Regions from separate parts of the Ectothiorhodospira variabilis genome, predicted to be linked through region 2. Evidence: predicted binding sites of a transcription regulator. Region 2 holds the regulator's gene; each other region holds the start of a gene.

Region 1 (4,852 bases), on a different contig from region 2:
ATCTCGATGGGGCCCGCATAACCACGCCCCGTCACCTGGAAGGCCACCGCCGAAACGCGTCCCTCCTGCCGGGCCCGGTAGATTTCAAGGCTGGAGCCGTCGGCCCTTTGCAGCTGGTAGGTGTCCTGCTGGGGCTGATTGTCATGCACCGAGGCGGGGATGACCTGCTCCAGGGTCTGGCGGAAATCCTCTGCCTGGCGCTCGGCGATGGTGTCCCGGGTCTGCATGTCGGTGATCACCAGCACGGCGCTGGCCATCAGGGCGATGCCGCCCAGCAAGGCGGAGTGGTAGCCAACGCGCTGACGATAACTGGGCTGGGCCACGGTGGTCATGGGCGTTTCTCCGTGATGGGGGCGGCCGGGGCTGAGGCCTTCGGCTCCAGGGGCTTGCCACCGCGGGTGCGGCCATAGGTGCGCGGCCGCAGATAATGGTCAATCAGCGGGGCCAGGCCGTTCATGAGGATGATGGCGAAGGCGATACCCTCCGGATAACCGCCCCAGGTGCGGATCACGTAGATCAGCAGGCCGCAGCCGGCGCCGAAGATCAGGCGGCCGCGCATCGTGCTGGGAGAGGTGACCGGGTCGGTGGCGATGAAAAAGGCTGCCAGCATCACCCCGCCGGAAATCAGATGCAGGCCCGGACCGGCGAAGCGCTCCGGGTCGATGAGCATGAATATCGTGGCCAGACCCGCCAGGGTGCCCAGCATGGCCACCGGGATCTCCCAGCTGATGATGCGCCGGGCCATGAGTACCAACCCACCGGCCAGCAGCAGCAAGGCCGAACCCTCGCCCATGCTGGCGGGGATGAAGCCCAGCGCCTGCTGCATGGGGTCGTACACGCCGGGCAGGGTCTCGGACAGGCCCAGATCACGACTGAAGCCGGTCTGGGTCTCCCCCAGCACGGTGGCCCCGGTCATGGCGTCGGGGATGGCTGCCAGACCAAAGGTGATGGCCAGCCCTTCGATGAAGCCGGGTGAGCCTTCCGCGAACATGGGCTGGGGCGTCACCCAGGTGGTCATCTCCAGGGGGAAGGACACCAGCAGGGCCACCCGGGCCAGCATGGCCGGGTTGAACAGGTTCTGCCCCAGGCCGCCGAACACGTGCTTGCCCACCACAATGGCAAAGCCGGCCCCCAGCACGGCGATCCACCAGGGCGCCCAGGGTGGCAGGGTCAGGGCCAGCAGTAGGCCGGTGAGCAGGGCCGAGCCATCCATGAGAAAGGGCGTGACCGGGCGCTTGGCGATGCGCAGGCTGATCACCTCGAAGGCGATGGCCGCCAGCACGGTGATCAGCAAAAGGTTCAGGGCCGGCCAGCCAAACAGATACACGCCAAAGGCCGTGGCGGGCAGCAGGGCCAGGATGACCCAGCCCATCTGGGTGGTTACGCCGCCGGGTGCGTGGGTGTGGGGTCCGCTGACGGGGGTCGTGGTGGTCATGGGTCAGGCCTCCGCCTTGTCCTTGTCGTTGGTGTTGGCGGGCACGGGGGTCTCCTTGGCCTGGGCCTGCTGGGCGCGCTTCTTCTTGGCCGCCTCCCGTTCTGCCTTCTTGCGGGCTGCCGCCTCGGCCTTGGCCTTGGCTTCGGCCTCCTGGCGGGCGCGTCGTTGCTGGGCCAGTTCCTTCAACTCCTCCTGGCGACGCTGCTGCTCGCGCCGATCCCCCAGCACGCCCTTGGCATGCTGGAAGTACTGCACCAGAGGGATATGGGAGGGGCACACGTAGGAGCAGGAGCCGCAGGCCACACAGTCCATCAGCCCGTAGGCTGCGGCGCCGTCCATGTCTTCGCTACGGATGCGTGAGGCCATCTCCAGGGGCATCAGGCCGCAGGGGCAGGCGGCCACGCAGCGCCCGCAGCGGATGCAGGGCATGGGGTCGTCGATGTTGATCTCGGCAGCGGTGAGGGCGATCACACCGTTGGTGCCCTTCACCACGGGCACCTGGGCATGGGGCATGATCTGTCCCATCATCGGGCCGCCCATGAGCAGCCGTGCCGGGGTCTCACGGGTGCCACCGCAATAGGCCAGAAGTTCTTCCACCCGGGTACCCAGAGGCACCTGCAGGTTCGCGGGTCGTTGCACCGCACCGCCGCCCACGGTGACGATGCGGCTCACCAGTGGCCGGCGCATGCGCACCGCGCGGTGTACTGCGTAGGCCGTGCCCACGTTGTGCACGATCACGCCGATGTCGGCGCCCAGTTTACCGGCGGGGATCTCCCGGCCAGTCACCGCCTTGATCATGTGTTTTTCCGAGCCCATGGGGTAGCGAGTGGGCACGGAAATGGCCTCCAGATGATCCATTTCGTAGAGGTGTTCCTGGAGGGCGGCCAGGGCCTCGGGCTTGTTGTCCTCCACCACGATCAGGGTATGCCGGGCGCCCAGGGCATGGCGCATGATGCGCACGCCATCGATGACCTCCTGGGTGCGTTCCCGCATCAGGCGGTCGTCGCAGGTGAGGTAGGGTTCGCATTCGGAGCCGTTGATCACCAGGGTGTCGATGGTGTGGCGACTGCCCAGGTTGAGCTTGATGGCAGCCGGGAAGGTGGCGCCGCCCATGCCCACCACACCCGCCTCCGCGACGCGCTGGGCGATCACTTCCGGCTCCAGGTTGAGGGCGTGCTCGGGCTCGGGTTCGTCCATCCAGCAGTCGTCGCCGTCGGGTTCGATGACGATGGTCTGCACCGGCAGGCCACTGGGATGTGGGGCCGGGTGGGGTTCCACGGCCACCACCGTGCCCGAGGTGGGGGCATGCACCGCCGCCGAAACAGGTCCGCTGCCGGCGGCGATCATCTCTCCCTTGAGCACCTTTTGGCCCGTCTGCACCCGGGGCTGGGCGGCAGCCCCGATGTGCTGCTGCACTGGCACATACAGGCGCTCGGGCAAGGGCAGGGTCTGAATGGGCAGGTGACTGGTGGCCTGCTTGCGGTCTTCCGGGTGCACGCCACCCTGGAATGCCCGGCGCTTGAAGAGGAATGAGAGCATGGCGGTCACCTCAGCGGGCTTCGGGTTTGGACCAGCGCCAGGTGCGCAGGGTGGGGGTTTCGGGTACCAGCACCAGACCATTGGTGGGGCACACGTCCACGCATTTGCCACAGCCGTTGCAGGCCTCGGTGAACACCGTGTGGATCTGTCGGTTGGCCCCCATGATGGCGTCGGTGGCGCACACCTTGTAACAGCGGGTGCAACCGTTGCACTGATCCTCCTTGATGCGCGCAAAGGCGGGTGCCTCCTCCTCCATGCCCGACAGATCCACGCTCACCGAGAGCTTGTCCGCCAGTTGCTGGGCCAGGGCCTTGCCGCCCGGTGGGCAGAGGGTCACGGGGGCCTCATGGGCGGCCAGGGCCTGGGCGGCACTGGAGCAACCGGGCAGGCCGCACTGGCCGCAGTTGGTGCCCGGCAGCATGTCCTCGATCTCATCGACCAAGGGGTCTTTTTCCACCTTCAGATACTTGGCGGCCATGCCCAGGGAATAACCCAGGAGCAGACCCATGGCGGTCAGGACAACGATGGCTGCGTACATGGTGTGATCTCCTGTTCGGGGGGCGTCAGGCGAAGTCGAGGCCGGCAAACCCCATGAAGCCCAGCGACAACAGCCCGGCGACAATGAAGGCAATGGGGGCACCAGCGAAGGCCGCCGGCACATTGTTCACGGCCAGGCGCTCGCGAAGACCGGCGAAGATGACCATCACCAGGGTGAAACCCAGGGCGGCACCGAACCCGAAGGTCACGCTTTGCAGAAAACCATGACCTTCCTGGATGTTGAGCAGGGCCACGCCGAGCACGGCGCAATTGGTGGTGATCAGCGGCAGAAAGATCCCCAGCACCCGATGCAGGGCCGCGCTGGTCTTGCGGATGACCAGTTCGGTGAACTGCACTACGGCGGCGATCACCAGGATGAAGGAGAGGATGCGCAGAAAGCCCAGATCAAGGGGCGCGAGCACGAAGTACTCCAGCAGCCAGCCGGCCACCGAGGCCAGGGTGAGCACGAAGGTGGTGGCCAGGCCCATGCTCAGGGCCGTATCCAGCTTGTTGGACACGCCCATGAAGGGGCACAGCCCCAGGAACTGCACCAGCACCACGTTGTTCACCAGGGCCGTGCCCAAAAGTAGCAGCATAAACTCCGTCACGGTGTTCACCTCGCTTGGATTGAGGGGGTATTTGCATCTTGCGTGCCAAGGGGTGATGCACTCTTTAGGCGCACCCTTTATGGGGATTTGCGGCGGGCGTGCACCATGATGGTGCAGTGGGTGCTGTGAGGATCGCGACAGGCAGAGCCGCCGGTTCACCTCGATGTGAGGTAACCGACAATGCCTCCACCGGGAGCCATGGGGCCTGAGGGCAGTATTCCGAGTGGGAGGGCGGTATCAGGGTGATGTATGGCCCGGCTTTTGCATTAGTGAAAGTCACACAGCTGCATCGCCACGAGACCTCGCCATGACCCGACCCCATCACCCGTTCCAACCGGCCAACGATCACACCATTCGCGTCGGCGAGGGCGCGTTGCCGGCACGGTTGTTCTTCGAGGCGGTGGAACAATCCTCCGTGGCCATCTCCATCACCGATGCCAAGGCCAACATCCTCTATGCCAACCCGGCCTTCACCCGGGTGACCGGTTATGAGGCATCGGAAGTCATGGGTGTGAATGAATCCCTGCTGTCGGATCGTCGCACGCCCAGTCTGGTGTACGAGACCCTCTGGGGTCGTTTGCGCCAACTCAAGCCCTGGACCGGGGTGCTGGTGAATCGTCGCAAGGATGGTCGGCGCTACCTGGCGGAACTGAGCATCGCTCCGGTGCTGGATGCCCGGGGCCATCTCACCCATTACCTGGGCATGCACCGGGATGTGACCGAAATGCATCAA
Region 2 (4,852 bases):
CGCGGGTGAGGGGATGCCGTCGACGGGTCTCGCTGAAGCGTCGCAGCAGGGTCTCCTCCTCTGCCTGGAGGAAGATGATCTGCAGATCCACGCCCATGGCGCGGATCTCCTCGACGATGGTGTCGAAACGATCCAGTTCCTCGATGCCGCTGCGGGCGTCGATGCCCACGGCGGCCTCGTCGTACAGGGTGAGGCGGGGGCTGCGCAGCTGCGCGACCACCGCTGTGAGCAGGCCCAGGTGCAGGTTATCGATGCAGTAATAGCCCGCATCCTCCAGGGCATGCAGGGCCACGGTCTTGCCGGAGCCGGACAGGCCACTGACGATGATGAGCTTCATGGGCTTTCGCTCTGCATCTGCTTGCGTTGTCGGGCAGCCAGGTCGTCGCCGGCATAATAACCGCGCAGGCGCAGCAGGTGGTTGCGAATCGCGCCTTCCACCATGACGGCCAGGTTGCGTCCCGGGGCGACCGGCAGGGTGATGACCGGGATTTCCAGCCCCAGCACCACCCGGGTGTAGCGCACCCCGTGCAGGCGGTCGATATCCTCGGCCTGCACCTTGGCCTGATCCTTGAGATCGATGATCAGGCGCAGGTACTTGCTGTTCTTGATGGCGCTATCGCCGTACATGGCCTTCACATTGAGCACGCCCAGCCCCCTCACCTCGAGAAAATTCTCCAGCACCGGCGGGCAGGTGCCACGCAGGATGTCCGGGGCGATGCGGGCGAATTCCGGGGCATCGTCCGCCACCAGGCGGTGGCCCCGGCTGATGAGCTCCAGGGCCAGTTCGCTCTTTCCCACGGCGCTATCGCCGGTCAAGAGCACCCCGATTCCCAGCACTTCCATGAACACCCCGTGCAGGGTGGTGGTCTCCGCCAGCTTGTTGCTGAAGAAGTAACGCAGGATATTGATCAGCTCATGGCTGGGCAGGGCGGTGCGCAGCAGCGGCACCGACTGGCGCTCCGACAGGGTGCGCAGCTCCGGGAGGGGCTCCAGGTTATCGGTCACGATCAGCATGGAGGAGGCGCCGCTGCACAATTGCTCCAGAATGTCTCGCTGGGAGTTCTTGCGCAGCGACCACAGGTAGCGCATCTCATCATTCCCCAGTACCTGGATCTGGTTGGGGTGGATGATGTTCAGGTGACCCACCAGGGACGGACTGCCATGGGGGGTGGACCGGTGCGATATGCTCCGGCCACCCCCCTGAGTACCCGCCACCCAGGTGAGGCCCAGGCGCTCCTCCATGACCTCCATGATGTTGCTGACGGTGAGCGAGTCGGTCATGGGCTCATCCCGGGGCTTCGGTGTCCCATTCCCGCACCAGAGTCAGCAGGTCCGAAGGACCGGAGGTGCTGCGCAGCCGGGCCAGCGTCTCCGGATCGGAGAACATCCTTGCCAGCAACGCGAGGATCTGGAGATGCTCGTCCGTGCAGTCTGCCGGCACCACCAGCGCGAACAGGATGTCCACCGGCTCACTGTCGGGGGCATCGTAGTCGACGCCCTTTTCCAGCTTGAGCAGCGCGGCACAGGCCTCGCTGGCGCCGGCCAGTCGACCGTGGGGGATGGCCACGCCATGCCCCAGGCCCGTGCTGCCCAGGCGCTCCCGGGCCAGCAGGCTGTCGAAGATCTCGCCCTGGGTGAGCTTGGGTAGATGATTGGAGAGCATCTCGCCCAGCATCTCCAGCGCACGTTTCTTGCTGCTCACGTCCGTCTGGCAGTGCACCCGCTCAGGGGCGAGAAGATCACCGATGTTCATGAAACGCTCACTCGATGTGGTTGCGGTGGGAGCCTTCCGCCCGGTGGTGGTCCTTGAGCTTCTCCTTGTGCTTCACCACCTGGCGATCCAGTTTGTCCACCAGGGCGTCGATGGCGGCGTACATGTCCGTATGCGTGGCCTCGGCATGGATGCTGTTACCGCTGAGCAACAGGTTGCTCTCGGCCTTTTGCTGCAGCTTCTCCACGGTCAGGATCACATGCACGTCGATGACGTTGTCAAAATGCCGCTCCAGGCGCTCGAACTTCTCGTTGACGTAGTTGCGCAGAGCGTCGGTCAGGTCGACGTGATGACCGGTGAGGTTGATCTGCATGAGATGACTCCTTGGGAATGGATAGGGATGGGTAATGATCAGGACGGCTGCGTGGGTTTGCTTCAAACGAGCCGCTTGCGTTCGTTGGATGGCGGAATGGACATGGCCTCACGGTACTTGGCGACCGTGCGTCGTGCCACATGAATGCCGCGATCCACCAGGACCTGGGCGATCTTGCTGTCACTCATGGGTTTGCCCTGGGGCTCCTCGGCAACCAGCTTGCGGATCATGGCGCGTATCGCGGTGGCTGAACACTCACCGCCGTCGGCCGTGCCCACGTGGCTGGAAAAGAAATACTTGAATTCGTAGATGCCCCGGGGGGTATGCATGAATTTTTGGGTGGTCACCCGGGAGATGGTGGACTCATGCATCTCTAGTTGCTCGGCGATATCGCGCAGCACCAGGGGTTTCATGGCCTCGTCACCGTATTCCAGGAAGGCACGCTGGTGCTCCACGATGGCTGTGCCCACCCGCAGCAGCGTTTCGTTGCGGCTTTGCAGGCTCTTGATGAACCAGCGTGCCTCCTGGAGGCTGTTGCGCATGTAGGTGTTGTCCTGGCTGGAATCGGCGCGGCGCACGAAACTGGCATACAGGGGGTTCACCCGCAAGCGCGGCGCGATTTCCGGGTTGAGCTCCACCTGCCAGCGGCCTTCGCGCTTGCGCACGAACACATCAGGGATGATGTATTCGGGCGAACTGCTGCTGATGAGCCCGCCCGGGCGCGGGTTCAGTGTCTGGATCAGGGCGATCACCTGCTGCAACTCGCCATCATCCAGCCCCAGGCGCCGCTGCACGCCCTTGTAGTCACGCGCACCCAGGGCATCCAGGTGTTCGCGGGCCAGGGCGCGGGCCTCGGCCAGCCAGGGGGTGTCCTCCGGGAACTGAGCCAGTTGCAGGGTCAGGCACTCGGCCAGGTCACGTGCGCCCACGCCCACCGGGTCCAGGTGCTGAACCATGTTCAGTACGGCTTCCACCTCATCCAGTTCCAGGTCCATTTCCCGGTCCGTGGCCAGGGTTGCATGGATCTGCTCGATGGGTTCGGCCAGATAGCCGTCTTCGTTAATGGAATCGATGATGGTCAAGGCAATGGCCCGGTCACGCTCACTCATGGACGACAGGTGCACTTGCCACATGAGGTGTTCATGCAGGCTTTCCGAGGGGCCGGTCTGGTTCTCGAAAAGGTCTCGCCCGTCGTGGTCCGACTGTCCGGCGCTGGAAGGGGGCACATCGTAGATGTCGTCCCAGTTGCTGTCCACCGGTAATTCGTCGGGGATCTGCTCCTGACTGCCGTCGGCGTTGCCTTCCGTCTCGGCGGCGGCCTCCGCTGCTTCTGCTGCCTCGGAGGTTTCGGCCTGCTCCTGCTCGCGAGGCTCCTCGCTGGCGGTCTCCTGATCGGCCTCCGTGCCCTCCACGGCCTCGAGCATGGGGTTGGTTTCCAGGGTCTCCTGGATCTGGGCCTGCAATTCCAGCGTCGAGAGCTGCAGCAGGCGAATGGCCTGCTGCAGCTGGGGGGTCATGGTCAGGTTTTGACCCAGCCGGAGCTGGACGGACGGTTTCAACATAGCACGATGTGCGCCATCGGGCCGGGGCCCGGGTCTTTGATGCCTGATGATGAAGGCGGGGGCAGGCCCCCGGCGTAAATGATGCTTTCAGGGGAGATTATACGGTGTGCCAGCAAAAATGGGACCCATGTCCCGAAAACCGCATGCTGAACGGGGGGGCTTGGCTTCACAGGCGGAAGTTCTCCCCCAGATAGACGCGGCGGACCTGCGGGTCGGCCAGTACGTCTTCCGGCGCGCCCTGGCTGATGATGTGCCCGCCACTGAGGATGTAGGCCCGGTTGCAGATGCCCAGGGTCTCGCGCACGTTGTGGTCGGTGATCAGTACGCCGATGTTCCGTGACGTGAGATGGGTGATGATCCGCTGGATCTCGATCACCGAGATGGGGTCCACGCCGGCGAAGGGTTCGTCCAGAAGGATGAAGGCCGGTTCGGTGGCCAGGGCACGGGCGATCTCCACGCGCCGTCGTTCGCCACCGGAGAGACTGACCCCGGCGTTGTCGCGGATGTGCTGGATCTGGAACTCCTCCAGCAGGGATTCCATCTTCTCCAGGCGCTGGGCCTTGTTGAGGTCGCGGCGGACCTCCAGCACGGCCATGATGTTGTCTGCCACGGAGAGCTTGCGGAATACCGAGGGCTCCTGGGGCAGATAGCCCACGCCCATGCGGGCCCTCGCGTGCATCGGCAGTCGGGTGATGTCGCGGCCATCCAGACGGATCTGGCCTTCGTCGCAGGGTACCAGGCCCACGATCATGTAGAAGCAGGTGGTCTTGCCGGCGCCATTGGGGCCCAGCAGGCCCACCACCTCACCGCTGTTGATGTGGATGGAGGCGCCGTCCACGGGTTTGACTGCCCGGTAACGCTTGACCAGCTTGTCGGTCTCCAGGCGGCTCATGGGGTGTCGCCGTCCTCCGGCCGGGAGCGAGAACGATCCCGGGGTGCGAAGATGGCCTCCACCCGGCCTGTGTCGCCGGTGCTGGCTTCAAGGGTGGCGGCCTCCAGGTTATAGACGATGCTGCTGCCGCGGAATTCGTCATCCCCCTGCCATACCCGGGCCTCGCCGGTGAGCACCACCCGCGGTCCATCCGGAAAGAACTCCATGCGTCGTGCCTCGGCGCGAACCTCACGGTTGGATTCATCCCGTGTGGTCAGGGTGGCCAGGCGCCCTTCTGAGACCATGCGCTGGAGTTGCCGCTGGGGGGCATGCAC
Region 3 (4,852 bases), on a different contig from region 2:
CGTTGATTCCGGTGAGTCCTATGTTGAAAGACGGCATGATCTAACCCTCAAGTTGTTTGTGCTTCACTGGCCGCAGGCCCTAGCCAATGCGTCGTACCTGGGAGAAATCCATCTCCCCGAAACCTTCAATCTGCAGTTTGATGCCGCCGTTTCTCTGATCCGTGCGCACACTCTCCACACGTGCGTTCAACAGCAATTCAGGCTGCTCACTGCTGCCATCCCGCACCGCATTGGCACGAAATTCATACACACCCGGCGGTGCCCGCTCTCCCTGGTCCGTCATGCCATCCCAATGGAATGACTGCATGCCCGAGGCCTGAGCCCCCATGGGTATGCGCCTGACCAGCGCCCCGGCCGCATCATAGATTCCCACGGTCACATTCTCGGCAGAGGACTTGAGGTCCAGCGCGCCACGCACGCCCCCCTCGTGACCCATTGCTGCCATATCCACCGGCACCAGCACCTCCCGATCCACCAGACTCGCCGCCTGCAGGGTCTGGGACGACTGAACCGACTTGGCGATGCTCTCGAAAGACTTCTGCAACTCACCGATGCCGTTCACCGTGCCGAACTGGGCGATCTGCCCCAGAAAGTCACCGTTCTCCATGGGTTCGAAGGGGTCCTGATTCTGCAGCTGGGTGATCATGAGCTTGAAGAACTCCTCCTGCCCCAACTCGTCACGCTTGCCCGTGTTCGCCTTACTGGAGTTTGTCGACGCCAGCCCCAGGCCCTCCAGCATGTTCAAATCAACGCTCATGGCTCATACCTCCTCAGCCCTGCCCCAACTGCAGCGTGCGCAATAGCAACTGCTTGGTGGTGTTCATCACTTCCACATTGTTCTCGTAACTGCGCGAAGCCGAGATCATGTTGGCCATCTCATCCACCATGTTCACGTTGGGCATGAATACATACCCATCCTCGTTGGCCTGAGGATGATGGGGTTCATACTTCACCCGCGCAGGCGCATCGCTCTCGACGATGTCCATCACGCGAACGGGCATGGTGGAGTTGTTGCCTGGATTGAGTTGATCCATCACCGTCTGGAACACCGGCTGCTTGGAGCGGTAGGCCCCTTCCTCGGTGGTGCTGGCCACCTGGGCATTGGCCATGTTGCTGGCAATGGTGTTGAGCCTCACGGACTGGGCGCTTAGCGCCGAGCCGGATACATCAAAGACCTTGAACATGTTGCTCATGATTCAATTCCCCCGGCCTACTCGCCGCCCCGGAAGGCGTTGCGCAGACCCGTAAACTTGTCACCCAGAAAATCCAGGCTCGCCTGGTATTGAACAGCGTTCTCGGCAAAGGCTGCCTGCTCCAGCTGCGGATCCACCGTATTGCCATCCAGGGAGGGTTGGTTGGGCACCCGGTACATGGCCTCGCCCATGCCGCCCGCACCGCCCGTTGCATCCAGGTGAGCCGCGTGGGTGCGACGCATGGACAACTGATCCGGTTGGTGCTGTTGCTTGAGCACCTGGCGGAAGTCCAGATCGCGGGCCTTGTAGTTGGGGGTGTCGGCATTGGCGATATTGGATGCAAGCAGCTCCATGCGCCTTGAACGCACCTGTAGCGCTGCATCGTGAATACCCAGGGCGTTATCAAATGAGAGCGGCATGATCTTCGACCTCAAGAAAATCTCTTGTCAGTCGAAATGCAATCCGCGTGCCATACGCGAATTTGGATTCGCTTCAGATACTTGGAGGGAGGGAAAAACCAGAAAGAGAGGGCAATCCGGCAACAACCCGCCGTTGGGAGCCGTTGCGAAGCAAGCAGAGTCGAAAGTTTGACGCTACGGGGAGATCACTTCTTCAGGCGATACACCACACCGGGGTTGCAACGCACCATCTCGAAGGCATCGGAATAATTGGCCATGGACTCCGAGGCCCCCAGAAACAGGTAGCCACCCGGATTGAGGATCTGGGAGATGCGCTTGAGGATGGTCCGCTTGGACTCCAGAGAGAAGTAGATCAGCACGTTACGACAGAAGACGATATCAAACCGACCCATGGTGCTGTAGTTGTCCAGGAGATTGAACTCCCGGTAGCTGACGCGGGCCTTGATGTCCGGCTTCACTTCCCAGCGATCGCCTTTTTGAATGAAGAACCGATTACGACGATCAAGCGACAGCCCCCGGGCCACGGCCAGGGAGTCGTAGCTGGCCTCCTTGGCCTCGCGCAGCACAGCACCGGAGATGTCCGTACCCAGGATCTGCACGTCCCGGAGACTACCGGGCCGCGACTGCAGGTACTCGCTGGTGGCCATGCTGATGGAATAGGGCTCCTGGCCGGAGGAACAGGCGGCGCACCAGATGCGCACCGTGGAGCCCGGGGATTTCTTGGCCAGTTCCGGGTAGATCTGATTCTTCAGGATCTCGAAGGGGAAGACATCACGAAACCAGTAGGTTTCGTTGGTCGTCATGGCCTCGATCACCCGCTCGCGCAAGCCTGAGCGGCCCCCGCGCTTGAGGAGCTTGAGCAATTCACTGACCGAGGAGACCGAGAACTCCTTCATCAACCGGGACAACCGGCTGGTTACCAGATAATGCTTGTTGTCTCCCAGTACAAGTCCGCAGGACCGCTCAAGAAAGATCTTGAAGTCCTCGTAATCCTGGGGTTCGATCGGGCCTGATGACAAGATTCTGGTGCTTCCCGGTTAATGGATTTTGCCTGCCTCCGGCCATGAACCGGAACGCGCATTATACCCGCAAAACAAGCCCACAGGCGGCAACGGGTTGCCGCCTGTGGCATTCCCCTGCCCTGCCCCCCCCCCCGTTATTGACCGACCTCTTCGGGCTGCAGGTGGCTGAGCACCGCCTCGGCCAGTTCGTCCGGGCTGAACTTGGGCAGAAATCGATTGGCCCCCGCCTGACGCACCATGGCCTCGTTGAAGGTACCACTCAGGGAGGAATGTAACAGGACGTACAGTCCCGACAACTCCGGCAGCTGACGGATCTCCGAAGATAAGGTGTACCCGTCCATGACGGGCATCTCGATATCCGAGATCACCATGCCGATCTGCTCATCGATGGGGCCCTCCCGTGCCATGTCCTTGAGCTTGTTGAGGGCCTGCTGACCGTCATTGGCCACAATGGCCTCGACACCGATCTGGGTAAGGGCGCGCACGATCTGCTTGCGGGCTACCGAAGAATCGTCGGCCACCAGGGCACGGCGCACCCGCCCACCCTCGCGGATGTTACGGGACAGGGCTTCGTCCACATCCCTGGAAGGACCAGTGACCATCTCCAGGACCTTTTCCACGTCGATGATTTCCACCAGGCGGTCTTCCACCTGGGTGACAGCCGTCAAAAAGCTGTCCTTGTGCGTGCCCCGCGGCGGCGGCCGGATCTGATCCCAGTTGAGATTGATGATGCGATCCACCGAGGCCACCAGCAGGCCCTGTACCGAGCGGTTGAACTCGGTGAGGATGACAAAGGCCTTCTGCTCGTGTTCCGGCGCTGCCATGCCGATGGCGTTGGCCAGGTCCACCACCGAGACGGTCTGCCCTCGCAGGGTGGCCACGCCGCGCACCACCGAATGGGCGCTGGGCATGCGATTGAGGGGTGGGCAGGCGATCACCTCACGCACCTTGAAGACGTTGATGGCAAACATCTGTCGCGTACCCAGGGAGAACAGCAACAACTCAAGGCGGTTCTGCCCCACCATCTGGGTACGCCGATTGACACCATCCATCAAGTCGCTCATGGGCCCCTCCTGCGGAACACCCGGGGATAAACATGGCCAGTCGACCGGGTTATCGGCGGTCTGGGGCAATCCTTGATACCTGATCTGGCACCGGGATTGCATCCTCTTGACACCAATAGCCCCCGGCGCCGGAATCCCGGCAACGATTGCGCGGATCACGATTATGAACCAACTCATACATATCTGTCTCATACCCCGGGCTCATGGCCCCCGCTCCGTTCATGGACGCCGTGGGTGGAGAGGGTCAGTCCTGTCGTGCCTGGCCCTGTGCGCACTGGCACTGCCGCCCACAGCCCTGAGCTCGGAGGTTGAACCGCACGGCAACATTCTCAAGGCAGCCCGGGAGTTTCTCACCGAGCAGGCACGACAGCATCATGGCGACGCCCTTGAGGTGCGCGTAGTCCCGGGACGACTTGACCCGCGACTCCGGCTGCGGGCCTGCGGCGCCCCTCTGGAAGCCCAACTTCCGCCCGGGGGGCGCATGGTGGGCAACACCACCGTGGGCGTGCGCTGCCCCGGCCCCGCGCCCTGGAGCCTGTATGTACCGATGCAGATCAACCTGCGTGGCGAGGTCGTGGTTCTTGACCGTTCCCTGCCCCGCGGCACTGTACTATCCTCCAATGATATAAGACTGGAGCATCGGGAACTCAACAGCCTGCACAGCGGCTACCTGGTGGACCCGGAAGGCGCCCAGAACATGGTGCTACGACGCGCCCTGAGCGGTGGTACGGTGCTTACACCCCACATGGTGGAGCCGCAACGCCTTGTGCATCGGGGTGAGCGCGTCACCCTGATCTCGGAAAATTCGGTGGTCTCTGTACGCATGGCCGGTGAGGCCATGGCAGACGGCTCCTACGGAGACCGGGTGCGAGTCCGCAACCTGTCATCCAAACGCATCGTCGAGGGCCGGGTACTTTCTGCCGGGGTGGTGGGTGTTAATATGTGACACCCGACACATAATACGGGTTAAAGAATTCCCAGGATGAGCCGATAAAAGGACCATGAGAGGCGATGTCTGTATGTGCGAGGAATGGATATGTCCATCGAAATCAAGAATCTAAGCCAGCCGCAGGCGCGGGGTGCCGGTGACAGCCGCGGCACGTCCGAAAGTGCCCGTGGCGGCAAGGGGAGCGGTCAAGCTCCGAGCCCGGCCG
Region 4 (4,852 bases), on a different contig from region 2:
ACCAACCCCTCCACCAACAGCTACAAGCGTCTGGTGCCCGGCTTCGAGGCCCCGGTCATGCTGGCCTACTCCGCCCGCAACCGTTCTGCTTCCATCCGGATTCCGTGGGTGTCCAGCCCCAAGGCCCGCCGCATCGAGGTGCGCTTCCCCGACTCCACCGCCAACCCCTACCTGGCCTTTGCTGCCATGCTGATGGCTGGCCTGGACGGCATCCAGAACAAGATCCACCCGGGCGAAGCCATGGACAAGAACCTGTACGACCTGCCCCCGGAAGAGGAAAAGCAGATCCCGCAGGTCTGCGCCTCCCTGGAACAGGCCCTGGACGCACTGGACAAGGACCGCGAGTTCCTGACCGCTGGCGGCGTTTTCACCGACGACATGCTCGACGCCTACATCGACCTGAAGATGGAAGAGGTCACCCGCATGCGCATGACCACCCACCCGGTGGAATTCGACATGTACTACAGCCTGTGATCACCTGACCCCTGAGGTCATCGTGATTCAGTAAGGAGCCCCCGGCAACGCCGGGGGCTCTTTTCTTTGGGCGCTTGTCCGTCCAGCACCCCTGCGGTATCGTCAAGTCATGAACGCGCGCCTGACCACCCTGCTCCTGCTGCTCACCCTGGCCGCACCGGCAATGGCTGAGGTGTATCGCTGGACCGATGATCAGGGCAACACGGTCTTTGGCGATACCCCCCCCGATGGCGTGGACGCCACTCCCATGAACGTGCGCAGCCCCACCGTGACGCCGGGCTTGCCGAACGCCCGCGAGATCCTGGAGCGCCCCACCCCGCGCGAAGAGGCACAGGCGCGGGAACAGGCACGAAGCGCCGGCTACACCGGCATCAGCATCGCCAGCCCCGGCGATGATGACGTGGTGCGCACCAATCTGGGCGAGGTGAATGTGTCGGTCCAGGTGGACCCGGAACTTCAGTCCGACCAGGGCCACCGGGTGCGGATTGTCCTGGATGGTCAAACCGCCGCCGTGGGCGAGTCCACCCGATTCACCCTGGAGGAGGTCACACCGGGCACCCACACCCTGAGGGCCGAAATCCTGGACAGCAACGACCGGACGCTGAAGGCTTCCGAGGAGAGCACTTTCCACCTGCTACGCACCACGGTGCGACAGCAGACCCGACCCGGTGGAAACTGAGCCCGCCCCCCTCTCCCGCGCCTGGCGCTGGAACCCTTGCCGCGTGGCTACCTGCCTGAAACCGCCCTCACCTTCCAAGCTTCGCCCCTGCACATGGCAGGCGGACCTGGCCTGCACCATAATAGTGCATAGGCGCGTGCGCCCGGAGCCATACGCACCATCTTCGTGATCTTTGCCCGCACCCGAAAATGGCGCCACGCCTCGCTCCGGGGTCGGGCCACGCCCGATCACGGTGCATGCATCCATGCTGGTTCGGTTTTTGCAAAAGGAAAAGCCATATGCCCCAGGATCACACACTGCACCGACATCTGCTGGAGAACCTGACCACTGCCATCCTGGTGGCGGATGAACGACTGCGGCTGCATTTCATGAACCCCGCGGCCGAAATGCTCATGGAGATCAGCCTCAACCGCGTGCGCGGCCTGCCCATGGGCGACCTGTTCCGGGAGGACGAAACGCTGCTGGTCAGCCTGCAGCAGTCACTGAACACAGGGCATCCCTTCACCGAACGGGAACGCCTCCTGGCGCTGCACTTCGAGCGGGAGGTCACGGTGGACATCACCGTATCGCCCATCTCCGAGCCCGGCAGTCCGCGGCGCCTGCTGATCGAGCTGGTGCAGGTGGACCGCCAACTGCGGATCACACGGGAAGAACAACTTCTCAATCAGCAGTCTGCCTCGCGGGCCCTGCTTCGCGGCCTGGCTCACGAGATCAAGAACCCCCTGGGCGGCCTGCGGGGAGCCGCGCAGTTGCTTGAACGGGAACTACCCGACCCGGAGCTGCAGGAGTACACCCGCATCATCATTGGCGAAGCCGACCGGCTACAGAACCTGGTGAACCGCATGCTCGGTCCCAACAACCTGCCCCAGCGCCAGCACCAGAACATCCACAAGGCGCTGGAGCACGTGCGCAACCTGGTGAGCGTGGAGGCCCCCGAAGGTGTTCTGATATGCACGGACTATGACCCCAGCATTCCCGACGTCAACGCTGATCAGGACATGCTCATCCAGTCCATCCTCAACATTGTCCGCAACGCAGTGCAGGCTGTGGGCGAAGAGGGTGTCGTGCGACTACGCAGCCGCGTGCTGCGTCAGTACACCATCGGCCAGGTCCGCCACAAGCTGGTGGCCCTGATACAGGTGATCGACCATGGCCCCGGCATCAGTGAGGAGGTTCGCGAACGCATCTTCTTTCCCATGGTCTCGGGCCGGGACGGAGGCACGGGACTGGGCCTGTCCATCGCGCAATCCCTGATCAACCAGCACGGCGGGCTGATCGAGTGCACCTCCCGCCCCGGCCAGACCGTATTTTCCCTGCTGCTACCCGTGGAGTTGAAGGATGACTAATCGAGAGCATATCTGGGTCATTGATGACGATCGCTCGATTCGCTGGGTCCTGGAACGCACCTTGAGCCGCGCGGGCATCGAAGTCACATCCTTTGCCTCCGCCGCCGAGGCCCTGCAGGCCCTGGAACAGGACGTGCCCGACGCCCTGATGACCGACATCCGCATGCCGGGCATGGATGGACTGGAGATGCTGGGAAGACTGCAGCGGGATCACCCCGAGCTGCCAGTCATCATCATGACCGCCCATTCCGACCTGGAGAGCGCCGTTTCTGCCTACCAGGGCGGTGCCTTCGAGTACCTGCCCAAGCCCTTCGATGTGGACGATGCGGTCTCCCTGGTGCGTCGAGCCTGCCAACTGCGCAGGGAACGTGGACGCGATGCCCCCGAGGACACGGAAAAAACACCGGAGATCATCGGCGAGGCCCCCGCCATGCAGGAGGTGTTCCGCGCCATCGGGCGCTTGTCCCGATCCAACATCACCGTACTCATCAACGGAGAATCCGGCACGGGCAAGGAGCTGGTGGCGCACGCCCTGCACCGCCACAGCCCCCGTGCACACATGCCCTTCATTGCCCTGAACACCGCCGCCATCCCCAAGGATCTGCTGGAATCCGAGCTCTTTGGCCACGAAAAGGGGGCCTTTACCGGCGCTCAGAGCGCCCGGCGGGGGCGCTTCGAGCAGGCCGATGGTGGCACCCTGTTCCTGGACGAGATCGGTGACATGCCCGCCGAATTGCAAACACGGCTGCTGCGGGTGCTGGCGGATGGGGAATTCTATCGTGTGGGGGGGCATCTGCCGGTCAAGGTGGATGTACGTATCATCGCCGCCACCCACCAGAACCTGGATTCCCGGGTCAAGGACGGCCTGTTCCGGGAAGATCTGTTTCACCGCCTGAACGTGATCCGCATCCACGTCCCCTCCTTGCGGGAACGCCGCCAGGACATCCCCCTGCTGCTCAATCACTTCCTGGGACTGGCAGCCTCGGAACTGAACGTGGAACGCAAGGTTCCCCTGGCTGAGGTGCAGGATTACCTGTCCACCCTGGACTGGCCCGGCAACGTGCGGCAACTGGAGAACATCTGTCGATGGCTGACCGTGATGGCCTCGGGGCGGGAGCTCCACATGAACGACTTGCCGCCAGAGCTGCATGAACGCTCTGCCGACGCAGAGATCAGTGGCTGGGAAGACGGCCTGGCCCAATGGGCGGAACAGGAACTGGCGCGTGGAAACTCGGCGCTGCTGGAGCAGGCCACCCCGGCCTTCGAGCGCATCATGATCCGCGCCGCCATGAAAAAGACCGGCGGACGGCGCCAGGATGCCGCGCGGCTGCTGGGATGGGGGCGCAATACGCTGACGCGCAAGATCAACGAACTTCACATGGACGAGGGACAGGACAATCCCTGAAAGCGGCCTACTCCGTACTGGCCTGAGAGGTCAGCGGGATTCAGCCCTGCCTCACACGGACAATCACATCCACCCCCTCCACCTGCGTGCCCTCGGGCAGATCAGGCAGATTGCCGATGTCCACGTGTTCCAGGGCCAGGTCCTCCAGGTGACCTGTGTCCAGGTGATACATGTGATGATGCGGGGTCAGGTTGGAGTCGTAAAACAGCTTGGCCGGGTCAACGACCACCTCGCGCACCAGACCTTTTTCCGCGAACAATCCCAGCGTGTTGTACACCGTGGCCTTGGACACCCGGTAGCGGCGTTCACTGGCGAGGGCCAGTAGCTGCTCGGCGGAGACATGCTGCGGCCTCTCGAACAATAGTTCAGCGATGTCCAGGCGTTGCTGGGTCGGCGTGATGCCGTGATCCCTCAACCGTTTGACTACGGCCTCTCTATCGAGCATGGCGAATGCACTCCACTACAGGTCATACCCCAGTATAACCGTCAGCTAGACAAAGTCTAGTTCGCGTTACTCCGCCGAACCGAAAAATCCGCCCGATCGATCCGGTAGGGGGATGGATCACAGATGGGGGCGTGCCCCATGATCAGGTCCGTGAGCAGGCGACAGGCACCGATACTCATCACCACCCCGTTCCGGTAATGGCCGGCGTTCACAAAAAGCCCCTCCACTTCCGGATGCGGACCAATGTAAGGGATGCCCTGGGGTGAGCCCGGGCGCAGTCCGGCCCAATGTTTCTCGATGGGCAGATCCGCCAGGGCCGGCACCAGACGGGCTGCGGCCTCCCGGAAGGTTTGAGCGGCCGCCTCGGTGATGGATTTGTCAAAACCCACCCTTTCCAGCGAACTGCCGGCCAGCACGTGGCCGTCGCGTCTCGGGATGATGTACTGGTCGTCGTTCAGCACCATGCGGCTGAGCAGCCCGGGAGGGCCACGGAACAGGATCAT

What was found. The regulator sigma-54, encoded in region 2, starts transcription at its own class of promoters, with help from an activator protein. The targets are predictions, from matches to a motif close to TGGCANGNTNCNTGCTT.
Region 1: the regulator sigma-54 is predicted to act here: its motif matches at 4,151-4,167, upstream of rsxA (electron transport complex subunit RsxA).
Region 3: the regulator sigma-54 is predicted to act here: its motif matches at 1,649-1,665, upstream of flgB (flagellar basal body rod protein FlgB).
Region 4: the regulator sigma-54 is predicted to act here: its motif matches at 1,402-1,418, upstream of glnL (nitrogen regulation protein NR(II)).

The regions. Positions count from the first base shown of each region.
Region 1 is NZ_JAJNAO010000008.1:26,638-31,489, forward strand. It holds gene rsxG (electron transport complex subunit RsxG) at 1-332, opposite strand, end outside; gene LPW30_RS09625 (RnfABCDGE type electron transport complex subunit D) at 329-1,435, opposite strand; gene rsxC (electron transport complex subunit RsxC) at 1,439-2,974, opposite strand; gene LPW30_RS09635 (RnfABCDGE type electron transport complex subunit B) at 2,985-3,512, opposite strand; gene rsxA (electron transport complex subunit RsxA) at 3,538-4,107, opposite strand; gene nifL (nitrogen fixation negative regulator NifL) at 4,427-4,852, shown strand, end outside.
Region 2 is NZ_JAJNAO010000002.1:186,562-191,413, reverse strand. It holds gene rapZ (RNase adapter RapZ) at 1-337, opposite strand, end outside; gene hprK (HPr(Ser) kinase/phosphatase) at 334-1,281, opposite strand; gene LPW30_RS03515 (PTS sugar transporter subunit IIA) at 1,286-1,753, opposite strand; gene hpf (ribosome hibernation-promoting factor, HPF/YfiA family) at 1,761-2,084, opposite strand; gene LPW30_RS03505 (RNA polymerase factor sigma-54) at 2,147-3,646, opposite strand; gene lptB (LPS export ABC transporter ATP-binding protein) at 3,813-4,538, opposite strand; gene lptA (lipopolysaccharide transport periplasmic protein LptA) at 4,535-4,852, opposite strand, start outside.
Region 3 is NZ_JAJNAO010000003.1:197,615-202,466, reverse strand. It holds gene flgE (flagellar hook protein FlgE) at 1-37, opposite strand, end outside; gene LPW30_RS05765 (flagellar hook assembly protein FlgD) at 80-757, opposite strand; gene flgC (flagellar basal body rod protein FlgC) at 771-1,193, opposite strand; gene flgB (flagellar basal body rod protein FlgB) at 1,211-1,612, opposite strand; gene LPW30_RS05750 (CheR family methyltransferase) at 1,798-2,634, opposite strand; gene LPW30_RS05745 (chemotaxis protein) at 2,769-3,698, opposite strand; gene flgA (flagellar basal body P-ring formation chaperone FlgA) at 3,862-4,644, shown strand; gene flgM (flagellar biosynthesis anti-sigma factor FlgM) at 4,735-4,852, shown strand, end outside.
Region 4 is NZ_JAJNAO010000001.1:416,445-421,296, reverse strand. It holds gene glnA (glutamate--ammonia ligase) at 1-474, shown strand, start outside; gene LPW30_RS01890 (DUF4124 domain-containing protein) at 584-1,153, shown strand; gene glnL (nitrogen regulation protein NR(II)) at 1,432-2,499, shown strand; gene ntrC (nitrogen regulation protein NR(I)) at 2,492-3,904, shown strand; gene LPW30_RS01875 (Fur family transcriptional regulator) at 3,945-4,349, opposite strand; gene thiO (glycine oxidase ThiO) at 4,406-4,852, opposite strand, start outside.